One region of the Cerasibacillus sp. genome, then DNA from elsewhere that is predicted to be linked to it. Evidence: riboswitches for the same ligand, from Rfam matches in the RefSeq annotation. Region 1 holds a riboswitch; each other region holds the start of a gene.
The links. Region 1 has a riboswitch for S-adenosylmethionine ahead of VIG73_RS12895 (methionine ABC transporter ATP-binding protein). Riboswitches for the same ligand answer to the same signal wherever they lie in the genome.

Region 1 (7,497 bases):
TTTATTTCTTCAGGTAGATGTTCCAATGATTCGATTGATTCACCTTGTACATAATCATGTTTAAAGCGACTGAAATTCCATCTGACAATACTTGTTTTATCAGGTTTAGGCATTTCTAGAGTCGCTGACTGTTCCAATGCTTCAAGGCGTAACGTTTTCATCCACTCTGGTTCATTTCTATCCTTTGAAAACTGCTCAATATAATCTTTCGTGTAAATCTGTTCCGTATCAACAGTCATGCTACCCCTCCTAACTTAAGCTTCTTGTCCAACAGTTTCATCTTTAATACCGAGTTCATCTTTTAACCATTCGTATCCTTCTTCTTCTAGACGTTTTGCTAACTCAGGTCCACCTGATTTAACAACACGACCTTGCATCATCACATGCACATAATCTGGTTTAATATAATTTAATAGTCTCTGATAGTGTGTAATAATTAATGTTCCGAACTCTTCACTACGCATGTCGTTAATCGCATCAGAAACAATTTTAAGCGCATCAATATCTAATCCAGAATCAATTTCATCGAGGATAGCAATTTTCGGTTTTAAAAGGCTCATCTGTAAAATTTCATTACGTTTTTTCTCTCCACCAGAGAACCCTTCATTTAAGTAACGCTGTGCCATATTTTTATCAATTTCAAGTGCGTCTAATTTCTGATCCATTTCTTTAATAAATTTCATGAGTGGAATTTCATTACCTTCTCCACGAATCGCATTAATAGATGAACGTAAGAAATCTGATGTCGTCACACCGCTAATTTCACTTGGGTATTGCATTGCTAAGAATAATCCTGCACGTGCACGCTCATCAACTTCCATATCAAGTACTTCTTCACCATCTAGAAGAATGCTTCCTTTTGTTACTTCATAACTTGGGTGACCCATGATTGCGGATGCTAATGTTGATTTACCCGTTCCGTTCGGTCCCATGATTGCGTGGAACTCGCCACCCTTTATCGTTAAGTTAACTCCCTTTAATATTTCATTCCCTTCAACTGAAACATGAAGGTCTTTAATTTCTAATGTAGATCCAGCCATAATGATACCTCCAATTAAAAATAGTTATGTTTGAGAACCATTATCACCAATTCTCAATTTATTATCATTATCATCTTAAATCATCTAGCAATTAATAGCAAATGATTGAGATAACCTTCTCTAAAACATTATAACATATATATTTTCACGCTTTAATTAGTTGAAACATTATTGTTATTATTTTATTGTTCATTTTCAATTACATAAATAAAAAGGATAGTTATTGATACAAAAAGAGAAGCCGAGACAAAATGTATTGAGCTGTCCCCCATCAAGTAGATTGATGAGATCATAATAATTGATTCAAGTGGTTTTAGCTCTGAATTTAAAAGAATAAAAGCTGTTTTTTTCATAATATTTGATTTTGTTTATGAGGAACCTTCGAAAATTAGTTAACGTTTCATTTCATGGGGTTGTTTAATCATAGGTAAACCGTCAATGTTAGTTGAAGTTAGTTTGCATTAAAGCGTTCAATCGTATGTAAGTCACTGATAGTTGGTGAAGTTACCTCGCATTAAAGCGTTCAATCGTATGTAAGTCACCGAGGGTTGTTGAGGTTACCTCGCATTGAAGTGTTCAATCGTATGTAAGTCACCGAGGGTTGTTGAGGTTACCTTGCATTGATGCGTTCAATCGTATGTAAGTCACCGAGGGTTGTTGAGGTTACCTTGCATTGATGTGTCCAATCTTACATATGTCGATGATTTTACTCGGAGTTACATCACATTGAATCATTCTAAGAAAGGCAAGACTGTACTTTGGTGGAATGACCGCGCACCTATAAAATAATCCACGCCTAAGAAATAGGTGTGGATTATTATTTTTATGCTTATTAAATTATTTTTCTTTCCAATCGCAAAATCTTAGATTCCGTTTTAGCGAACAAAATTTGATGTACTAATCTCTAAGTACTCATCTTGTTCCAGACTCTTTACAGTAACCATTTATTGACATTTGTCTCTGATAATTATTCCCCATCAACTGGGACAACAGAACCGTTATATTCTTCTAAAATAAAGTCTTGGATTTCTTTTGAATGAAGAACGTCTACTAATGTTTTAATCGCTTCGTTATCTTTATCTTTGGATTGGACAGCAATAATATTCACATACGGTGAATCTGAATCTTCTAGAGCGATTGCTTCTTCAATTGGATTAATTTCATGATCAAGGGCGAAGTTTGAGTTAATTAGTACCGCATCTCCCTCATCATTTAAATACATTTGAACGAGCATCTCAGGTGATGTTGAGTCGTCAAACTTAAAGTTCTTTGGATTTTCTACAATATCATCCACAACAGCTACTGTTTTATCAATACCTTCTTTTAACTTAATTAATCCTTTTGCTTCAAGTAGAGCTAACATCCGTCCATGGTCAGCGACTGAACTACTTAATAAAATCGTCGCACCTTCAGGTAAATCTTCTAGGCTTTTATGACGTTGTGAATAAATACCGATTGGTTCGATATGGATGCCACCAGCATTTTCTATATCATAACCATGTTCTTCTTTCTGAGCTTCGAAAAACGGGATATGTTGATAGAAGTTGGCATCTAAGTCACCAGCATCTAAATCTTGATTTGCCATGACATATTCTGTATACGTCTCGATTTTAAGTTCTATTCCTTTTTCTTCTAAGATCGGTTTTGCTTTTTCTAAAATCGGAACATGCGGATTTGGTGATGCTCCTACTTTAAGGGTTATTGTTTCACCTGATTCACCATCTTTTGAGGCTGAACCTGTGTCATCTTTTTTATCCGCTCCACATGCAGCAAGCGCGATAGCAACAAACGCGATAATTGTAAATTGTAACCATTTCTTCATGTGTGATCTCTCCTTGTATGTTTTATTTTTTATATGAGAACTAGATGAACTAGTCTGTTAACGTTTATCAACTTTTGCGGTCATCGTGTCACCAATCCACTGTATGAGAAAAACAATTAATAAAATAATGACTGTGGCGACGAGCGTGACATCAGGACGGTTGCGTTGAAATCCATATAAAAAGGCCAAATGACCTAATCCACCAGCACCAATTACACCAGCCATCGCTGTATAGCCAACAAGTGCGACGGAAGTCACGGTAATGCCAGAAAATAAAGCAGGACGTGATTCCGGAATAAGCACTTTCCAAATGATGGTACTCGTCTTTGCTCCCATTGATTTCGCTGCTTCGATAACTCCTTTATCAATTTCACGTAAAGCAATAAGAACCATTCGAGCATAAAATGGAGCCGCTCCGATAACCAATGCAGGAAGGGCAGCATTCGCTCCCCGGATCGATCCAAAAATGAGCTTCGTAAATGGAATCAGTAAAATGATCAAAATAATAAATGGAATCGAGCGAAATATGTTCACGAAAGCTCCTGTTAGAAAATGAACAATGCGATTCGCCCATATATTATGTGGCGCTGTTAAAAATAGAAGAAGTCCAATTGCCAAGCCGAATATGAACGTAAATACCGTTGATAAAACGGTCATATAAAGCGTTTCATAAGTCGCTTCCCACATTTGCAACCAATCTACATTTGGGAAAATCTGTTCGATAAATGACGTTGTATCATTCGATGTTTGTTGACCCATTGCTTAAAACCTCTGCTTTCACATCAATTGATTGTAAATACTGTAATGCTTGATGAATTTGATTTTCTTCACCGTCAATATGCACGATTAATGTGCCATATGGTCCATCTTTCGTTTCTGTAATATTCCCGTGAACGACACTTGCTGATACTTGAAAGTTTCGAATCAGTTCAGTTAATATCGGTTCTTCTGTTTTTTGACCAACAAAAGTGAGCTGAATGAGCGAACCACTTGGGTAATTTTTGAATAGCATTTCAAGTGTCGGTAATGTATCTTTAACGCCTGTTAATTGAGAGACAAAACGTTTTGTAATAGGTTGTTGTGGATTTTGAAACACATCAAGTACTTTCCCAGATTCAACAATCTTTCCATCTTCCATCACAGCGACACGGTGACAAATCTTTTGAATGACATGCATTTCGTGCGTGATAAGAACGATTGTAATTCCTAACCTTTCATTAATATCAACAAGAAGATCTAAAATAGAATCAGTCGTTTCCGGGTCGAGTGCACTTGTTGCCTCGTCACCAAGTAAGACATCAGGTTTATTTGCTAAAGCTCTAGCAATGCCAACCCGTTGCTTCTGTCCACCTGAGAGCTGGCTCGGGTATGCTTTTTCTCTTCCTTGTAAACCGACAAGTTCAATAAGATGCTGAACTCTTTGTTTTCTTTCCTCTTTTGACACACCAGCAATTTCTAACGGAAATTCAATATTCTCTTCAACTGTTCGCGACCATAGTAAATTAAAATGTTGGAAAATCATACTGACCTTTTGTCGTGCCAGGCGTAAACTTTCACCTTTCATATGGGAAAATCGTTTACCATTGATGAAAACTTCACCACTTGTCGGTTGTTCTAATCCATTTAACAGGCGAATAAACGTACTCTTTCCAGCGCCACTATATCCAATCACACCGAAGATTTCGCCTTTTTCTATATCTAATGTCAAATCATCAACCGCAACAATTTTCTTATCATCAACGGTAAACTCTTTACGGAGCTCTTTTATTGAAATCACTAAAATCCATCCTCCAATCACATGTTGTCATATAAACAAAAACGCCTTCCTGCTCTAGAGAACAGAAAGACGATTATCATTCATCTTCGTTCTCTCATCTTCCAAAGCATGGCTTTGCAGGAATTAGCACCGTTTTAGGAAAGTCCTAAAGGTTGCCGCGGTTTCAATGGGCCTGTCCCTCTACCGCTCTTGATAAGAGATTTCGCTTTTATTCTTTTTCCTAATAAATGTTATCATACGCATTCTAATGCAAAATGTCAACTATTATCATTATAAAAGCATTTATAAATTTAATCTTGTTGAAACAGTTCTGGTTTATATTTATATAAATATTGATAAATGTTTCCTACTGAACGGAATGCATAAATCTTTTCTTTTATTTCATTATCTTTTTTGATGAATAAACATGGGACACTTTCGATTTTATTGTCCTGCATAAATTCCGGATGAAGGGACGCATTCATCTCATAGAAAATATCTTGTTTGTGAATGGATTCAATTTGTTCGAGCATTTGGCGTGCGACGTGACATGTCCCGCAAAAAGGACTGTATATATAAAGTAAAATATTCTCTTCTTTCAATTCATTGTCTGTTATTTTTATCATTCGATCACCCTAATTTCCAAGCTTACAGAAAAATAGGGTTTACTTCAATGTTTTTACTCACTAAGGCATGAGCTATTTCATGTAACGGTGTTGTTGCTACTTCTTTATAGTCTGGATGGATATAGATATGTTCAGCATGCGGTAGTTCGCGTTTCAGTTGTTTACGTAATTTCCATCCTGCTTTATCTTCATCAGCCATAATATAGACATCACGATCGTCCAGTTGGTATGTTTCTAATAATTCATCAAAACGTTCAATTCCAAGTGTGCCGTTTGTACAAATGATTGTTACATCTTCCGTAATGACTTTTTTAATTTGCTGTTTATCGGTTAATCCTTCAACAATAATCACTTTAGGAAGCATGCTAAGCACCTCACCATGTATCATCATTCAAAAATATAAAAAAGATTTGGTTCAGACGGAGTATTTACTCCACCCTCTACTTGAACCTTAGTCGCAACTCCCGCCTATAGAGGCGCGAGTCCTAGTATCACCGTGAAGACGAAAAGAAGGTTGTATCGTTCACAAAAACGACCAACCTCCTTGAAAAACGTCATGTTAAATTAGTCTTCTTCTACCATTGCTTGGTATGCATCAGCAGACATAAGCTCATCCAATTCAGCTTCATTAGATGGCTCAACAACAATCATCCATGCTTTTTCATATGGTGATTCGTTAACAAACTCAGGGCTATCTTCTAGCTCTTCGTTTACTGCAACAACTTTACCACTTACTGGAGCATAAAGTTCGGATACCGTTTTAACAGATTCAACACTTCCGAAAGGCTCGTCTGCTTCAACTTCTTCTCCAACTTCAGGTAACTCAACGAATACGATGTCGCCTAATTCATCTTGTGCGAAATCAGTAATTCCTATACGTACTTTGCCGTCTTCCTTTTTAACCCATTCATGTTCTTCAGAGTATAATAATTCCTTTGGTAAATTCATTCCAATTCCCTCCATTCAATCATTGCAACTTCCAACTTAAATATACAAGTTTACAGAAAAATATGCTAGTAAATCATTGCTTATTTTTATTTTATCATAAGATGCCTAGAACATTAACTCCAAGTTTCTTCAAATGCCTCTTCTTTAAAGCCGACAGTGACACGTTCACCATCTGTCGCGATAGGTCTTTTAATGAGCATACCTTCTTGTGCTAATTGTTCGGCCATCTCTTCTTTCGTCATATCCTTAATTTTATCCTTCATATTAAGTTCGCGATATTTTTTCCCACTCGTATTAAAGAATCGACGTGGCGGCAGACCGCTTTTATCCATATAATCTAATATTTCTTCTTTTGTCGGTGGATTTTCTACAATATGTATATACTCATATTTGATTCCTTGCTCATCAAGCCACTTCACAGCTTTTTTGCATGTACCACAATTCGGATAACAATATAGCTTCATGAATAGCCCTCCTTCTACTTCATTACTTATCTTTATCTTAGCATGTTCTGGGGTGGGATTGAAGTATGTTGGTGTTAGGATTGTTAATTGTCTGTATGTAGTTGTTTTACGTTGAAATGGATAATAGAAGAAAAATCTTGAAATAAGTAATATATAGAATTTACGTTACTACCCCTGCTCCTTCAGATTATTGATAGATATTCAAAGTAATGGTAAAATTAAAAAATGAATATTTTTGATAATTGTTATGAATCCCTTAATTCAAATTTTGAAATTTCAGGAGTGTCATCATATGATTTCAGCCATCGAAATATCCAAAACGTATCACAATTCTAGAACAGCAGCACTAAAAAATACAAATATCGTTATTGATGATGGTTCAATTAACGTTATTATGGGTAAAAGTGGGTCTGGAAAATCAACACTGTTAAATATATTAAGTGGGTTAATTAAACCAAGTACTGGTACTGTTTATATGATGAATAAAGATTATTATAGGTTATCAGAAAAAGAAAAAGCACAGTTCCGCGGTAAATATTTTGGTTATGTATTCCAATCCTTTCAACTCATTTATGAATTGACGGTGTATGATAATATCATCATGCCACTACATATTACAAATCAAAAAGTAAATGAACAAGCCGTTTACCAACTACTAAAAGATTTAGAGATTCATCATTATATGCGTTCTTTTCCTAGTGAATTATCTGGTGGGCAACAACAAAGAGTGGCCATTGCAAGGGCAATGATCCACAATCCAAAAGTCATTTTTGCGGATGAACCTACAGGTAATTTGGACTCTGAGAATTCATTAAGGGTAATTGAATTATTAACTCGTCTC
Region 2 (7,497 bases), on a different contig from region 1:
TGAGTATGATATTTTTGAGTCTGTTAAAAAATATGCTGATGTTGCTGATTTAACGTATTCATTTTTTGATGAAACGAATGAAACTGACTTACATGATGTTACGATAACGGTAAGACTTCCGAATTCTAATATGACAGAAGTCGCATCCTTTTTACATGCGGATTCAGGAGAACTTGTAGAAATAGGAAATGGTGTACGCTATCAGAATGATTTATTGAAAGCAGGTGCAGGATCAGAAATCCGGCTTATTTTTCCGGAACACTTTGTTGCGGCGGCTGAACGTTATAAAAACAAAGTAGTTGGACAAGCCTTTTTACAAGAAGAAAAGGAATTAGCGAAACGTCGTGCGGAACTAGATGATAATATGAATCAACTCCGTCCGTATGTTGTGGGGGCAATTGTGATTGTTCTAGCAATCGGTCTCATTTTATTTATAAAGCACCCGAATCGCCATCGTGGACAGGATGATCTTGACGATCTGTTTAATCTATTGGAAGAAACAGACCCACTTTTTATTCAATATGTAGATGACGGTGGTTTCAACAATGCGAAAAGTATAATAGCAGGATTATTTTCATTGAAACAACGGGGCATCATTAAGATGGAAGCTGTATCATCAACGCGTTTTTCAAACGAAACAACGTACCGCTTCACTATTGGTGATAGCCAAATGAAGTGGACTAATTTAGACGCAGCGGATCAATATTTATTAAGTTGGTTATTCACTGAAAAAGGTGAAAAAGGCTCCTATTTTATGCTCGATTCTATCCTGGAACACGAAGAGGAGAGCGATCAGGTTAAGGAAGCAAAAGCTGAAAAACTTGAAAAAGGAATGGATGGTTGGTCAACTCTTTTAAATGAGCGTGAAGGGTATTTGGATTTCCACTCACCTTTCCGAGGCTATTCGATATTTTCTATACTATTATTAGCTATCTCTTATAGTATCTTCTTTATTATTGCTCAGATTGATCTAGTGACATCGTTTGACCAAACGATTATTAAGATTATTCTATCCGTTGTTGGTTTACTTGCTATTATGTTTAGTCGTAATAAATGGATTCAAAGTATTTCTTATATCACACTTATAGTACTGACAAGTATTTTTATGACGTTTACATTAACGACATGGTTAGCCTTTCTACTCTATGCGACGGCATTTTTCATGATTTTAATCAATGCGAATTATATTTGGCATGACCATATTAAAAAATTCAAACGTGCGATTCGCATCGCCCGTATTGAATATCGAAAAAAACGCTATCCAATTGGCATTGATTCAACACAAATTGAAAGACGACTTGAAAATGCTATCATTCTTGGTGTAGGCGAAGAATATGGGAAGCAAGTTGGCAAAGACGAGCAGGTTAAACAACTCGATGCAAGTCATCTTCCGCTATTAAGTAATCCTTATATTGCTGGAAGCACATTCGATCTCGTTCTAATTGATTTATACAGCACGGTCGATGCATCATCAAGTTCTTCTAACACAACTTCATCAGTTGGTGGGGGAGGAGCTGGGGCGTTTTAAACGGGATCGTTCTTGTAAGCTATTTTCAAGCTAACTTACTTTGGTTCACCGCGGGAACAATCGGGATATAATGTAGCACTAAGTACCCGTAGCAAGACTATTTTTAACATGTTTGTGAATAATTATATTCTCTTTATCATAGTGATGTAAGGTGTGGTAAAATGTGATTAGATGATAAAGGATGTGGTGGATATGATTGAGGCTCTACTTCACGGACAGGGAACATGGAATCTGCCATTGTTAGGGATTGCGATGATTATGTTAATGTTATTTTGGTGGTTCAGCCGACGGGATTTTACTACGAACAATCCAACTGAAGGACAGTGGCACTTCCACTGGATACAGTCATTATTTTTTGTTGGTGGCATCGTGTTACTCTATCTCATCGTTGGCAGTCCGCTTCTGGTCATTAGCTATTTATCATTTAGTTTTCATATGATTCATATGAGTGTGTTATTTTTTGTTGTTCCACCGTTATTACTTCTTGGTGTTCCGTATCAATTGTATATCGCATTCCGTCGCATTCCTTTGATAGAAAAGATAGCTGAAATCATCACACCGAATCGTGCTCTTATAGCGTTTTCGTTTCTATTTTTACTCTATCATATCCCGATGTTTTTAACGTTTTTATCTACCTATGCACATGGGCAACGGTTATTTATGCTTGTCTTATTTTTTTTATCGTTCCGTATGTGGTGGCCGATTGCTTCACCCAACCGTAAGCGACGTCTAGACCGACAGAAGATGAAACAATACGCGATGAAAAGCGGCATATTTATTATGCCCGCTTGTTTGTTTTTTATTGCAAGTGGCTGGCTAGGCAGTGTACCTAATCCATTTTTTTCACAATTGACGACGCATCTTTGTATCCCACCTAATGGTTATATTCCACCATTATTGCCACCTCCTTTTAATACAAAATACGATCAAGTGTTGGCGGGATTATTGATGTTGGGGTTACACAAGGTCGCATTAACCGTAACATACCGTCTCAGTACGAAATAATTTATTATTTTATTCTCCATAGAAAGGATGCGATCAATAAAAACACAGAGCTACTACATATAAACTAGCTCTGTGTTTTCTATATTAGCCTACAAGTTCAACCAGTTTTCAAAAAACTTCTTAGCATGTTCAAGCCATGGAGCTGTCAGATTATCATTTTTTGGTGGTTGAACTCGTATCCCGTGCTTTTGATCACGTTCATATTCTTTTTGTAATGTATCTTTTTCATATTCGGGATGTGCTGTTAAATAAATATGTCGGTTATCTTTCGATTTGACGAGTGTGATGCCTGCTTCTTTTGATTTGATAAGTATCTCAAGCTGTGCCACTTGATTTATTTCAGCTTCATTTAGGTAGACATAGCGTGAATGGGGCATCAAGAAACCGTTATTTAATCCATTTAGTAAGTCGTGTTTTTCACAGATTGTATGTGGGAAGATGCCAAATATTTTCCTAACTGTCGTCAACTTCTTTAAATCGTGATGGTAATACAAACCAGCGACTGCTGCCCAACAGATATACAGGGTGGAAGCAGCATGTTGATGTGTATAAGAAAATATTTTTGTTAGCTCTTCCCAATAATGTATCTCTGAAAAAGGTATAAATTCAAGTGGTGCACCAGTAATAATGACACGGTCATAGGTTAATTCCTGAATATCGTGGAATGTTTTATATGCTTTGGCCAAATATGCGCTATCGGAATTTTTTGGCTTATGGCTTTTCATGTGTAAAAAGTCAACCGTTACATCAAGTGGCAAGCTCCCAATAAGCGAAAGAAATTGAAACTCCGTATCTATTTTTTTCGGCATTAAATTAACAATTAATAAGCGAATTGTTCGGTTGGAATGTTGATTATTATCTTTAATGCAAATCCCTTGTTGCTTTAATCGTTTAATCGAGCGCAAATGTCGGTTAACATATAACACCACCAATCACCTCATTTTCATTCATTTGCTTGAACTGCTATTTTAAGTGCTTGGTCAATATCTTGTAATAAATCGTCTGCGTCCTCAAGACCGATGGACAGGCGAATCATATCAGGTGTCACACCGGCTTGTCGCTGTTGCTCTTCACTTAATTGGGCATGTGTCGTGCTTGCTGGATGAATGACAAGTGATTTCGCATCCGCAACATTTGCTAGATGAGAAAATAATTGTAAGACTTCGATAAAGCGGCTGCCTTCTTTAACGCCACCTTTAATTCCGAATGTAAAGATTGATCCAGCTCCGTTTGGAAAATAGGTTTGGGCTAAATCATAATATTTGTTTCCTTTTAGATTTGGATAGTTCACCCATGAAACGAGTGGATGTTCATTTAAAAATTGGACAATTTTCTTCGTATTAGCGACATGTTTTTCCACGCGTAAGGAAAGAGTTTCTAACCCTTGTAAAAATAAAAATGAATGAAATGGGCTTAAAGTAGCACCCGTATCCCTTAATAGTTGTACACGTGCTTTCGTAATAAAGGCGGCTGTACCAACATCTTTGGCATATGTCATGCCATGGTAGCTCGAGTCTGGTTCATTAAATTCAGGAAATTTCTCGTTATCAAGCCAGTTAAAATTCCCACCATCGACAATCACACCACCAATCGATGTTCCGTGACCACCGATAAACTTCGTCGCTGAGTGAATGACTATATCAGCTCCGTACTCGATTGGACGGATGAGATATGGCGTGCCAAAGGTGTTATCGATGATTAATGGTATATCGTGTGCATGGGCGATGTCAGCTACTTTTTCAATATCAACAAGATTAATGCCTGGATTCCCAATTGTTTCCAAAAATAAGGCCTTTGTCTTATCGGTAATTGCACACTTAAAATTTTCTGGGTCATCTGGATTGACAAAGGTTGTCGTAATACCGAGCTTAGGTAGGGTGGTCGAAAAAAGATTGTACGTTCCACCATATAATGTGCCTGCTGAAACAATGTTGTCACCTGTACCTGCGATATTAATAATCGCATTTGTTATTGCGGCTGCCCCAGATGCAAGGGCAAGTGCACCGATTCCACCTTCCAAGGCGGCAATTCGTTTTTCAAATACATCGGTTGTCGGGTTCATGATGCGCGTATAAATATTACCTTCTTCTTTTAGTGAAAATAAATTTGCTCCATGCTCGACGCTGTTAAAAACATAAGATGTTGTTTGATAGATGGGTACAGCCCGTGACCCTGTTGTCGGGTCAACCTCCTGACCAGCATGAACTTGTAATGTGTCGAACTTTAATGTTTTGTTACTCATTTGTTTCTCCCCTTATTTTTGATATATAAAAACCCCTTTCATCGTATAGACGAAAGGGGAGTTTATAATAAATTACTCTTCCCTCTCATCTTTCTCATTGGGAGCTCCCCAAGAGTAGGATTTAGCACCGTTTCAGAAGATTACTCTGAAGGTTGCCGAGGTTTCACAGGGCCTAATCCCTCCACCTCTCTCGATAAGAGTTTGTTATTTAATTTTTATTTAAATCCTATGGCTTAAAGATTTTTCTATGACTAAAACAAAAAACCTCTTTCGCTAATAACTGAAAGAGGAGTATCATCTCTTATCTTTCAGCTCTTGCTGCAGGAATTAGCACCTTCATATGAGGTTGCTGGGTTTCATCGGGCCTGTCCCTCCACCACTCTTGATAAGTTTATTTATAAGGTTATATGACATTGTAGTCATAATTCAGATAAATGTCAAGGGTATTTTTTTATTGTTCGTCGTTTCGTTTTGCTTTGTCTTTATCGAACCAACGCTTTTTGGCTTCTTGTTGCAGTTCACGTTCTGTTTGTCTTGCACGTTCAATTTCTTCTTTAACAAGTTCTAAGTCAAGTTGTAATAGTCTGCCACCTTCTAATTCATCATAGGCTAAGTCTTGTAATGTATCACGACTTTCAGCAGTTGCAATGACCATTAGTCCAGTTTTCCCCGGAGAGATCATTGATAGCGTTTGATCAAAGACTGACATCGCATCTCGTACTTCACGGGCATCACCTGAAGCACCAATCATTGTACCAGATACCCATCCTAATAACATGCCAATTGGTCCTCCTAAAATACCAATCAATAAACCGATTAGACTACCACGAGATGTTTTATCTGGTCCGGTCATATCCATGAAATCTTTTATTTGCAGTTTTTCTTCAACACTATTCGTTATGACTGCCATCTGTTCGATTTGAACTTTTTTTGCAACATGTAATTGTTTAAGCTCTGAAAATGCTTGATATGATTTACTGTCTTCTTCAAATGTCATGATGAAAACACGCTTACCCACACGATCACCTCAATTCTTTTATTCACTCTCATCTTATCATAGAAGAATGGAAAAAGAGAATATTTGCTAAATCAGTTTATACATAAAAAACCCTAATCTGTATGTCTCAGATTAGGGTTGTGTGACGAATTTTATTTAACACCAATCATATATTTTTGAATTTTCGGAGCTACTATAAATAATAGGAAACTGAGTGCTACAGCCGTTCCACCAATTAATCCGAAGTAAAAGACTTCAGTTTCAGGCGTATATAGTTTTACGAGCTGAGCGTTAAGCGCTTGTGCTGCAGCGTTTGATAAAAACCAGAGACTCATTGTTTGGGCAGAGAAAGCTGCTGGTGCTAGTTTTGTTGTTGCTGATAATCCAACTGGTGATAAACAGAGTTCCCCAATAACAGCTAATAGAAAACTTAATGTTAACCAGATAGGATGGACAAGTGCCTCTGTTCCATACATGAAAGCTGGCACAATCATGATTATAAATGATAGCCCAGCAAAGAATAGACCAAATGAAAATTTGCGTGTTGTTGATGGTTGACGTTCACCTAATTTAATCCATAAAGTGGCGAATATCGGTGCCAACGTAATAACAAATAGTGGGCTGAGAGATTGGAACCATGACGAATGTAATTGGATACCAAAAATCTCTAACTGTGTTCGTTTATCAGCATATTCTGCTAAAATAATCGCTCCTTGTTCATAGATTGCCCAGAACAAGACAGATGTAATAAATAGTGGAATATAAGCAAGTAGTCGTGATTTTTCCACACTCGTTGTTTTTTCACTGCGATACATGAGGATGAAGTATGCAGTTGGAATAATAATCCCTAAAAGACTAATTAAAATAGTGAAACGATTAATGGTTAATATGTTCGTAGGGATTGTTGCAAAACCTAATCCGACAATAATTAAGAGTCCGATTACAATTCTTTTAATCACTCTAGCCTTTTCATCTGGCTGTAATGGGTTCGGTACTTGAGTTCCAGCAAGAGCTAAGTTTTTCTTTTTTGTAACTACAAAAACTATAAGCCCTAATAACATACCAATTGCTGCCATTCCGAAACCGAGGTGGTAATTATATTTTTGTCCCAACGTTCCGACGATAAATGGCGCAATGAATGCACCCATGTTGATTCCCATATAAAAAATACTAAAACCTGCGTCACGACGATTATCTTCTGGATGGTACATGTCACCAACAATACTTGATACGTTTGGTTTTAAAAGCCCTGTCCCAATAATAATCAGGAACATGGATATAAATAAAGCGGTTACACCTGCCGGTAAAGCTAGTACAATATGTCCCGCCATGATTAGAATTCCACCATAGAAAATCGAGCGCTGTGTGCCGAGTAAGCGGTCTGCTATCCACCCACCTATAATCCCAGACATATACACTAATGATCCATAAACAGCCATAATTGATTTAGCTGTTCCTTCTTCCATGCCGAGACCACCATTTACAACTTCACTGTACATATAGTAGAGCAATAATGCGCGCATACCATAGTATGAGAAGCGTTCCCAGAACTCTGTAAAAAATAGCGTAAATAATCCTTTTGGATGGCCAAAAAAGCCTTTTTGCGGAACACTATTTACGATGGCTTCTCGATCTATTTTACTCATTAACTGTAAACCCCTTTCGTAAATCCGCCCCATTTGTTTTGAATAGTCAGACGAATGCCGTTTTTGTTACCTTTTAAAT
Region 3 (7,497 bases), on a different contig from region 1:
TGTTCCCGCATGGAGCGGTCTTTTATTATATTATGAATTTTTATCTACAGTATACCTTATTTGAGTTATAAAATAAATATAAAGAAGAGTTAACCTAAATGCAATTATTGTTTTATTGCCTGTTTACTGTATAATTTTTACTAGACATCGTTTGCAGAGATACTCTATAAATATTTATAGTAAGATGCTTGTCTACATCATGATCGGTATTGAATTAACGAATATGATTTTGATAAATAACATGAAATTTATGGAATCGCAATTAATGGAGGAGTCAAATGTATAAACCTTACGATCGTAGCCAGTTACAAAATGTGATTAATCTAATTGTTGGTTGTAATAACTCTGAATCTTATCAAGTTGGCTTTGTTGGCGATGGGTATGAAGAGGTTAGAGAAACGTTATTATATGATTTTTCGGATTTACCATTAGAAGAATCGATTTATACGTATGAAGAAGATGATGTTTTTACATGTTTTGCTTTTGATATTAGCACTCGCGATAAATATGTTGAGGTTTGGGGACCTTTTTTAGATAAACATATAGGCCTTGATAAAGTATATAACCTATGGGTGTATGCGATGGAACATCTCCACCCTTTAAAATTAAATTACAATTTTTTCATTGGAGCACATAACCAGCTAGCGATAAACTTTTTGGAGGATTATGTAAAGGCGGATCGGATTAGGCAGCATGATAACTTAGAATTCAAAATAAGTAACCGCTCTTTTTCAAATATACGATTACCAAATAATGTTCAAGTGATAAAAGTAGAGACATTGTCTCAAAATTATTATACGGCTTTAGTCAATCTTCATCACCGTTATTTTCCGGGTACGTATTATTCTATTGATGATATATTAGAGCGAATAAATCGAGAAAATAACTTATATCTACTGATTAAGAATCATCAATTAGCTGGTTATGCCTATCTTGAAAAGTCTACAACCGATAAACATGTTTCTCTAGAATATATTGCAATTGATGGGGCATTTCAAGGGCAAGGTTTGTCAAAGTTACTATTTGCATCGATTGTAAAAGAGACTGAACAAGATGAGTTTTCTCACATTCAGCTTTGTGTCGATGAAAATAACCAACGCGCGCTGAATCTGTATGAATCACTAGGGTTTTTTTTAGCAAGTTCATATATACATTACAAATTATAGTATGAGTTAAATGTTTGTGGGGTTATAATTAAAGTATTGATTGGGAAGCAAACAGATGGGAGAAGCTCCCGTAAATACTAGACAGACTCCAAATTATAGACTAATTTGACTATCCTTAATTTTAAGGATAAAATAAAAAGAATATTCTAATCCGTTCTTATCAAGAGAGGTGGAGGGACTGGCCCAGAGAAACCTCGGCAACAGCGTTTAAGCGATGTGCCAATTCCAGATACGTTAATCGTAGAAGATAAGAAGAGCAAGCAACAAGACAGGCATTCGTCTACCTCTTCTTATAATGAGAAGAGGTTTTTTATCTATAAAAGAGAAAAATAGGGGGATTTACATGCAACAAGAAGCAGTTAGCTATCAAAGTAAAAACGCTTTTATCCAAGGAGTAAAAGACTGTATTCCGACTTTACTCGGCTATTTAAGTATTGGTTTTGCTTTCGGTGTCGTTGGCACAGTAACAGGACTTAGTTTACTAGAAGTAGCGTTAGTTGCTATCTTTATTTATGCTGGTGCAGCACAATTTATTTTATGCGCTTTATTAGTGACAAACACGCCAGCATTATCTATTGTTTTTACTGTTTTTGTTGTCAATCTGCGCCACTTTTTAATGAGCTTATCAATTGCTCCTTATGTCACGAGATATTCGACATTACGAAATATTGGGTTCGGTACATTGTTGACTGACGAAACGTTTGGTGTTGCTGTTACCGAAGCGATGAAAAGTAAAAAAATTTATGGTAGATGGCTAGATGGTTTAAATGTTACCGCATATGTGTCATGGATCATCGCTTGTGTAGCGGGCGGTTATTTTGGACATTGGATTACCGATGTGGAGAAATGGGGGTTAGACTTTGCGCTGGTCGCGATGTTTATCGCCTTACTCGTTTTACAGTTATCTGAAACAAATAAATCAAAGTTAAATATGTACTTAAAACTCATCATTATCATGTTCATAACGGTTTATATTCTATTAAATTTTTTTTCAACGCATATAACCGTTCTCATAGCAACTCTATTTGTCGCGACGTTAGGAGTGTGGATGGATAAATGACAATTAATTCCTATTTGTTTTGGATTATTATTGGCAGTGGCCTTGTGACATGGCTACCGCGCATTATTCCGTTTCTTTTTGTAAAAAATATTCAATTACCTAAAGTAATCTTAAAATGGTTAACGTTTGTGCCAGTATGTATATTAAGTGCGCTTGTATTTACAAATCTGTTTGAACAAGGGGATAGTAGGGCAGTTACATTTAATCTTCCGTATGTATTTGCTTTTATTCCAACCGTTCTGATAGCCGTTTGGACAAAAAGTTTATTTTTAACAGTGGCATTAGGTGTTGTGAGTATGGCAGTGATTCGTTTCATTTTTTAAAATAAGGGGTGTTTATATTGGGTAAATCTTCTATATCTAAGTGGTTTAAAAAATTTGCCGCAAATGAATGTAAAGGGTCAAGCCCGTTGTATGATTTTTTGTCTAGAAAAATAGCAAAAGATGATGACATCCTTGAATTATGTATGCATGCGAGAAAAGGGCAACCAATCCCTAATTTACTATTCGGTGCTGTCCATTATTTATTGCTAAAAGGGAGTAACCATTCATTAAAGGAATATTATGTGAGTATTGTACAGGAGCCTAAAGCAAAAGAAGAATCTTTTCTTCCTTTCAAGGACTTTTGTCGAACTTATCGAGATGAAATGATTTCGATTTTATCCACTAAACTGGTTCAGACGAATGAGGTGAGGCGTTCTGGTTATCTGTATCCAAGTTTTTGTTACATCTATAACATTGTAAAAAGGCCATTATCCTTAATAGAAATTGGGACGAGTGCAGGTCTTCAACTTCTATGGGATCAGTACAGTTATTCATATGGGAATCCTCAAGTGTATGGGAATCAATCGTCAGATGTACATATTACATCAACGATTAAAGGGGAAAATATGCCGCATTTATTAGAAGAAAGTCCACCGGTTAAAACGAAAGTTGGGCTCGATCTGCATGTGAGTCGCTTGGATCATCCGGAAGATTATTTATGGCTAAAAGCGCTTATTTGGCCGGAGCACCAGGAAAGACGTCAATTATTTGAACAGGCAGCAAAGACATTTATAGAAAATCCCGTCAAACTGATAGAGGGTGATGGTATAGCATTGTTAGAAGCGATTGCTATGGAAATGCCGAAAGACACTGCGATATGTATATTTCATACCCATGTCGCTAATCAGATTCCAAATGATCAGAAACTAAAACTGATCGAAAAAATTAAACATATTGGGAAAAGAAGAGACATATTTCATCTGTATAATAATATGTGGGATACGAAGCTTCATCTCGATTATATACTTAAAGGAATGGAGTATCATAAAACAATTGGAGAAACGGACGGCCATGGTAGTTGGTTTAGTTGGGAGTTAGATTAGAACTTTGATAGTTATATAATTACGGAATAAAAATGAAGCATCAACATCCAATCGGAAAAATTGGGATGTTGATGCTCTTTTCTTATGTTTTTACCTTTTTCGGTTGATGACTATATCTTACCTTTTCAATTTTTCGTTTTTCCTTAGCGAGTGATTTAGATAAGGAAACCATCATTAAAATCATGATGACTGAAAAAGGTAGGGCGGCAATAATTAAGGCGTTTTGCAAGGCTTGTAGTCCACCACTGTACAATAAAATCGCTGCCATAGAGGCAAGAATGATACCCCAAGTGATTTTGACATAGTTTGGTGGTGTTAGTGAACCATAAGTTGTTTGCATACCTAAAACAAATGTTGCTGAATCGGCAGACGTTATAAAGAATGTCCCGATTAATAGTACCGCAACAATTGATAGGATGGTGGAGAACGGTAAGTGCTCAAAAACAGCAAATAACACTTCTTCAGTGGCAAATTGGGTTAAGTCCGTTAGACCCGTTTGCTGTACTGAGATGGCTGTACTTCCGAAAGCTGTAAACCAAATAAAACTTACAATGGTAGGCAATAATAAAACACCGACTAAAAATTCGCGTATCGTTCGCCCTTTTGAGACGCGAGCAATAAAGACACCGACAAATGGTGTCCATGAAATCCACCAAGCCCAATAAAAGATGGTCCATCCATTAATCCATTCGCGTTGATCCGCCTGTAATGGTGCAATTCGAAAACTCATTTGAATAATATTTTGTATGTAAGCACCTAATGTATCTGTAAAGAAATTTAGTATAAACAACGTTGGTCCTATTAAGAACACTAACAATAGTAGAATAAAGGCTAGAATCATATTAATATTACTTAAATACTTAATTCCTTTCCCTAAACCAGACCAGGCAGATAGGATAAATAAACAAGTCACGATTGCGATAATAACGAGTTGCATCGTAAAGTTATTCGGAATACCAGCTAAGAATGATAGGCCACCATTTATTTGTGCCGCACCAAATCCTAGTGTTGTTGCCACTCCAATAACAGTCGTTGTCACAGCAATAATATCAATAACGTTTGCGACTTTATTATTCTTCCCTAGTATTGGGCTCAATGTTGCACTAATGAGACCGGGTTGGTTTTTACGGAAATTAAAATAGGCGAGGGACAGTCCAACAAGTGCATAGATTGCCCAAGCATGTATACCCCAGTGGAAAAAGGAAAAGCGCATGGATTCTTTTAAGGCAGGATCTGTACCTGCTTCTGAAAGCGGAGGTTGACTAGCATAATGATAAAGGGGTTCAGCAGCTCCCCAGAAGACTAAACCAATTCCCATGCCAGCACTAAACAACATGGCAAACCAAGTCGTTCTTGAGTATTCAGGTTTTTGGCCTTCCTTTCCTAGGCGGACAGAACCTACGGGGCTAAAAATTAAGATGATACAAAATAAAACGATGACTGAAACAATTATTAAATAATACCAACCGAAAGTTGAGGTTATAAATGCTTGTACATTTTCAGTTATATTCTCAAAGTGATTCGGTGCCACAACTCCAAGGATTACTGCAACGAGTAGAATACTTGCAGATATCCAAAAAACATTTGAAATTTTCTTCATCAAATTCTCCTTTATTTCGTTAAGGGAGACATGAAAAGGCTATTTTCCATTCGCTTTTTAAAATGCCTTTTTCCCTTACCTTTTACATACTAACAATGATGGTAATTTAGTTCAATTGATAGAACTAAGAAATTGATGAGAAATTAAACACTTAATTTTCCCTCGAATGATATATTTCCAACCTTTTAAAAAATACTATTGTAAACGCTTTCAATATCTGGTATTTTAATAGTGAGTTCATAACGAAGTGGCTTTTAATATTATTTTAATAGCGAATTAAAGAGACCTAACAATCTCCACATAGTAAATTTTCGAATTAGCTTGAAATTAGTTATTCTATATTATATAATCTAAACAATCAGTTTTTTGAATAATAATAATCAAACATACTTATCAAATTACTGTTTATTAAGAAGAAAAAATCATTTATAGTGGCTAAGGAAAAGAAATTGGAGAATGGGTAACAAAATGAACTTAAGACAACAGAGGAGATGGGGGGATTATATTGGCAGAGAGATTAATTGACATTAATAATTTAAAAACATCGTTTCGCATCGGTGACGATTACTATGCCGCTGTTGACGGTGTTTCGCTATCCTTAAATAAGAACGAAGTGTTAGCCATTGTGGGAGAGTCAGGCTGTGGAAAAAGCGCTCTCGCTTTTTCGATTATGGGGCTGCATAATCGTGCAAAAATTGAAGGTGAGATTTTATACCGTGATCATAATCTAGTTGATGTTAGTGAGAGCACATGGAGTAAGCTTCGTGGAAAAAACTTAGGTATGATTTTCCAAGATCCATTAACGGCACTGAATCCATTGATGACAGTGGGTGCCCAAATTAGTGAAGCTTTATTTTTACATAATCGTAAATTATCGAGTGAAGAAAGAAAAGCGAAAGTTATTGAGTTAATCGAGAAGGTAGGTATACCGCGTCCAGAACATGTTTATACGCAATATCCGCATGAATTATCTGGTGGAATGCGCCAGCGTGTCGTCATTGCAATTGCAATTGCGAATGACCCAGAGGTTTTAATTGCTGATGAGCCGACAACTGCGCTCGATGCAACGATTCAATCACAAATTTTAGATTTAATTAGGGAATTAAAAGAAACGATGAGTGCCGGTATTGTTTTAATTACACATGATTTAGGTGTTGTAGCCGAAATGGCTGACCGGGTGGCAGTGATGTACGCAGGCCAAATTGTCGAAATAGTTGACGTAAACCGACTATTTGAGAGTCCACTCCATCCTTATACGAGGTCTTTACTGAATTCGATACCGAATGCAGAAAAAGGTCAGGAAAAGCTCCATGTCATTCAAGGTATTGTCCCAGCATTACAGAATTTGCCACGAGAAGGCTGCCGCTTTAAAGAGCGGATTCCGTGGATTGATGAATCTGCACACGAAGAAAACCCTGAGTTGCATGAAGTGACACCTGGACACTTCGTTCGTTGTACATGTTATAAACAGTTTCATTTTCCAAATGAAGTGAAGGAGGACCAGGTACATGCCAATTCTTAAAGTAGAAGACTTAAAGGTGCATTTTCCAATCAAAGGTGGTATTTTTGGCCGTACGGTTGATCATGTGAAAGCGGTTGACGGTGTTTCTTTGGAAATTGAAAAGGGAACGACTTATGGACTCGTTGGTGAATCGGGTTCTGGAAAGACAACAACAGGGCGAGCGATTATTGGCTTAAATAAAATTACGTCTGGAAAAGTTTCCTTTGAAGGAAAAGATGTAACGAATCTAAGGAGAAGTCGAGCGAGTTTTCACCGCGATGTCCAGATGATATTCCAGGATCCTTACTCATCACTGAATCCGAAAAAGCGGGTGCTCGATATTGTTGCTGAACCGTTACGAAACTTTGAAAAAATGTCGCGTTCAGAGGAAAAGAAACGGGTTGAAGAATTATTAGAGTTAGTCGGATTAAGTCCGGAGAGTATTGTTAAATATCCGCATCAGTTCTCGGGAGGACAACGTCAAAGAATTGGGATTGCCCGTGCGATTGCGTTGAAGCCGAAACTTATTATTGCTGATGAACCAGTTTCAGCACTTGATGTTTCTGTACAAGCACAAGTTCTAAACTTTATGCAAGAAATTCAGAAAGAACTTGACTTAACATTTCTCTTTATTAGTCATGATTTAGGTGTCATTAGGCATATGTGTAATCAAATTGGAATAATGTATAGGGGGCGCTTTGTAGAAGAAGGCCTAACAGAGGACATTTTTAATAACCCTCAACATATATATACGAAACGTCTTGTAGCAGCTATACCTAATATCGATCCAGGTAAACGGGAAGA

Region 2: it holds a riboswitch for S-adenosylmethionine, as region 1 does, so the genes downstream of both, VIG73_RS03150 (O-acetylhomoserine aminocarboxypropyltransferase/cysteine synthase family protein) here and VIG73_RS12895 (methionine ABC transporter ATP-binding protein) in region 1, are expected to answer to the same signal.
Region 3: it holds a riboswitch for S-adenosylmethionine, as region 1 does, so the genes downstream of both, VIG73_RS04265 (AzlC family ABC transporter permease) here and VIG73_RS12895 (methionine ABC transporter ATP-binding protein) in region 1, are expected to answer to the same signal.

What each region holds. Positions count from the first base shown of each region.
Region 1 covers NZ_DATBTY010000073.1:187,817-195,313, reverse strand. Annotated here, with positions in the region: gene sufD (Fe-S cluster assembly protein SufD) at 1-239, opposite strand, end outside; gene sufC (Fe-S cluster assembly ATPase SufC) at 255-1,040, opposite strand; gene VIG73_RS12905 (MetQ/NlpA family ABC transporter substrate-binding protein) at 2,008-2,862, opposite strand; gene VIG73_RS12900 (methionine ABC transporter permease) at 2,920-3,621, opposite strand; gene VIG73_RS12895 (methionine ABC transporter ATP-binding protein) at 3,599-4,639, opposite strand; SAM riboswitch class I at 4,731-4,838, opposite strand; gene VIG73_RS12890 (thioredoxin family protein) at 4,930-5,244, opposite strand; gene VIG73_RS12885 (toprim domain-containing protein) at 5,267-5,608, opposite strand; gene gcvH (glycine cleavage system protein GcvH) at 5,809-6,192, opposite strand; gene VIG73_RS12875 (arsenate reductase family protein) at 6,306-6,656, opposite strand; gene VIG73_RS12870 (ABC transporter ATP-binding protein) at 6,949-7,497, shown strand, end outside.
Region 2 covers NZ_DATBTY010000018.1:65,533-73,029, reverse strand. Annotated here, with positions in the region: gene VIG73_RS03165 (DUF2207 domain-containing protein) at 1-1,528, shown strand, start outside; gene VIG73_RS03160 (cytochrome c oxidase assembly protein) at 1,721-2,533, shown strand; gene VIG73_RS03155 (homoserine O-acetyltransferase/O-succinyltransferase family protein) at 2,623-3,462, opposite strand; gene VIG73_RS03150 (O-acetylhomoserine aminocarboxypropyltransferase/cysteine synthase family protein) at 3,477-4,775, opposite strand; SAM riboswitch class I at 4,858-4,975, opposite strand; SAM riboswitch class I at 5,074-5,167, opposite strand; gene VIG73_RS03145 (DUF1269 domain-containing protein) at 5,227-5,793, opposite strand; gene VIG73_RS03140 (peptide MFS transporter) at 5,925-7,418, opposite strand.
Region 3 covers NZ_DATBTY010000024.1:74,357-81,853, forward strand. Annotated here, with positions in the region: gene VIG73_RS04260 (GNAT family N-acetyltransferase) at 279-1,166, shown strand; SAM riboswitch class I at 1,321-1,420, shown strand; gene VIG73_RS04265 (AzlC family ABC transporter permease) at 1,510-2,226, shown strand; gene VIG73_RS04270 (AzlD domain-containing protein) at 2,223-2,549, shown strand; gene VIG73_RS04275 (DUF2332 domain-containing protein) at 2,564-3,592, shown strand; gene VIG73_RS04280 (glycine betaine uptake BCCT transporter) at 3,675-5,192, opposite strand; gene VIG73_RS04285 (ABC transporter ATP-binding protein) at 5,698-6,714, shown strand; gene VIG73_RS04290 (ABC transporter ATP-binding protein) at 6,701-7,497, shown strand, end outside.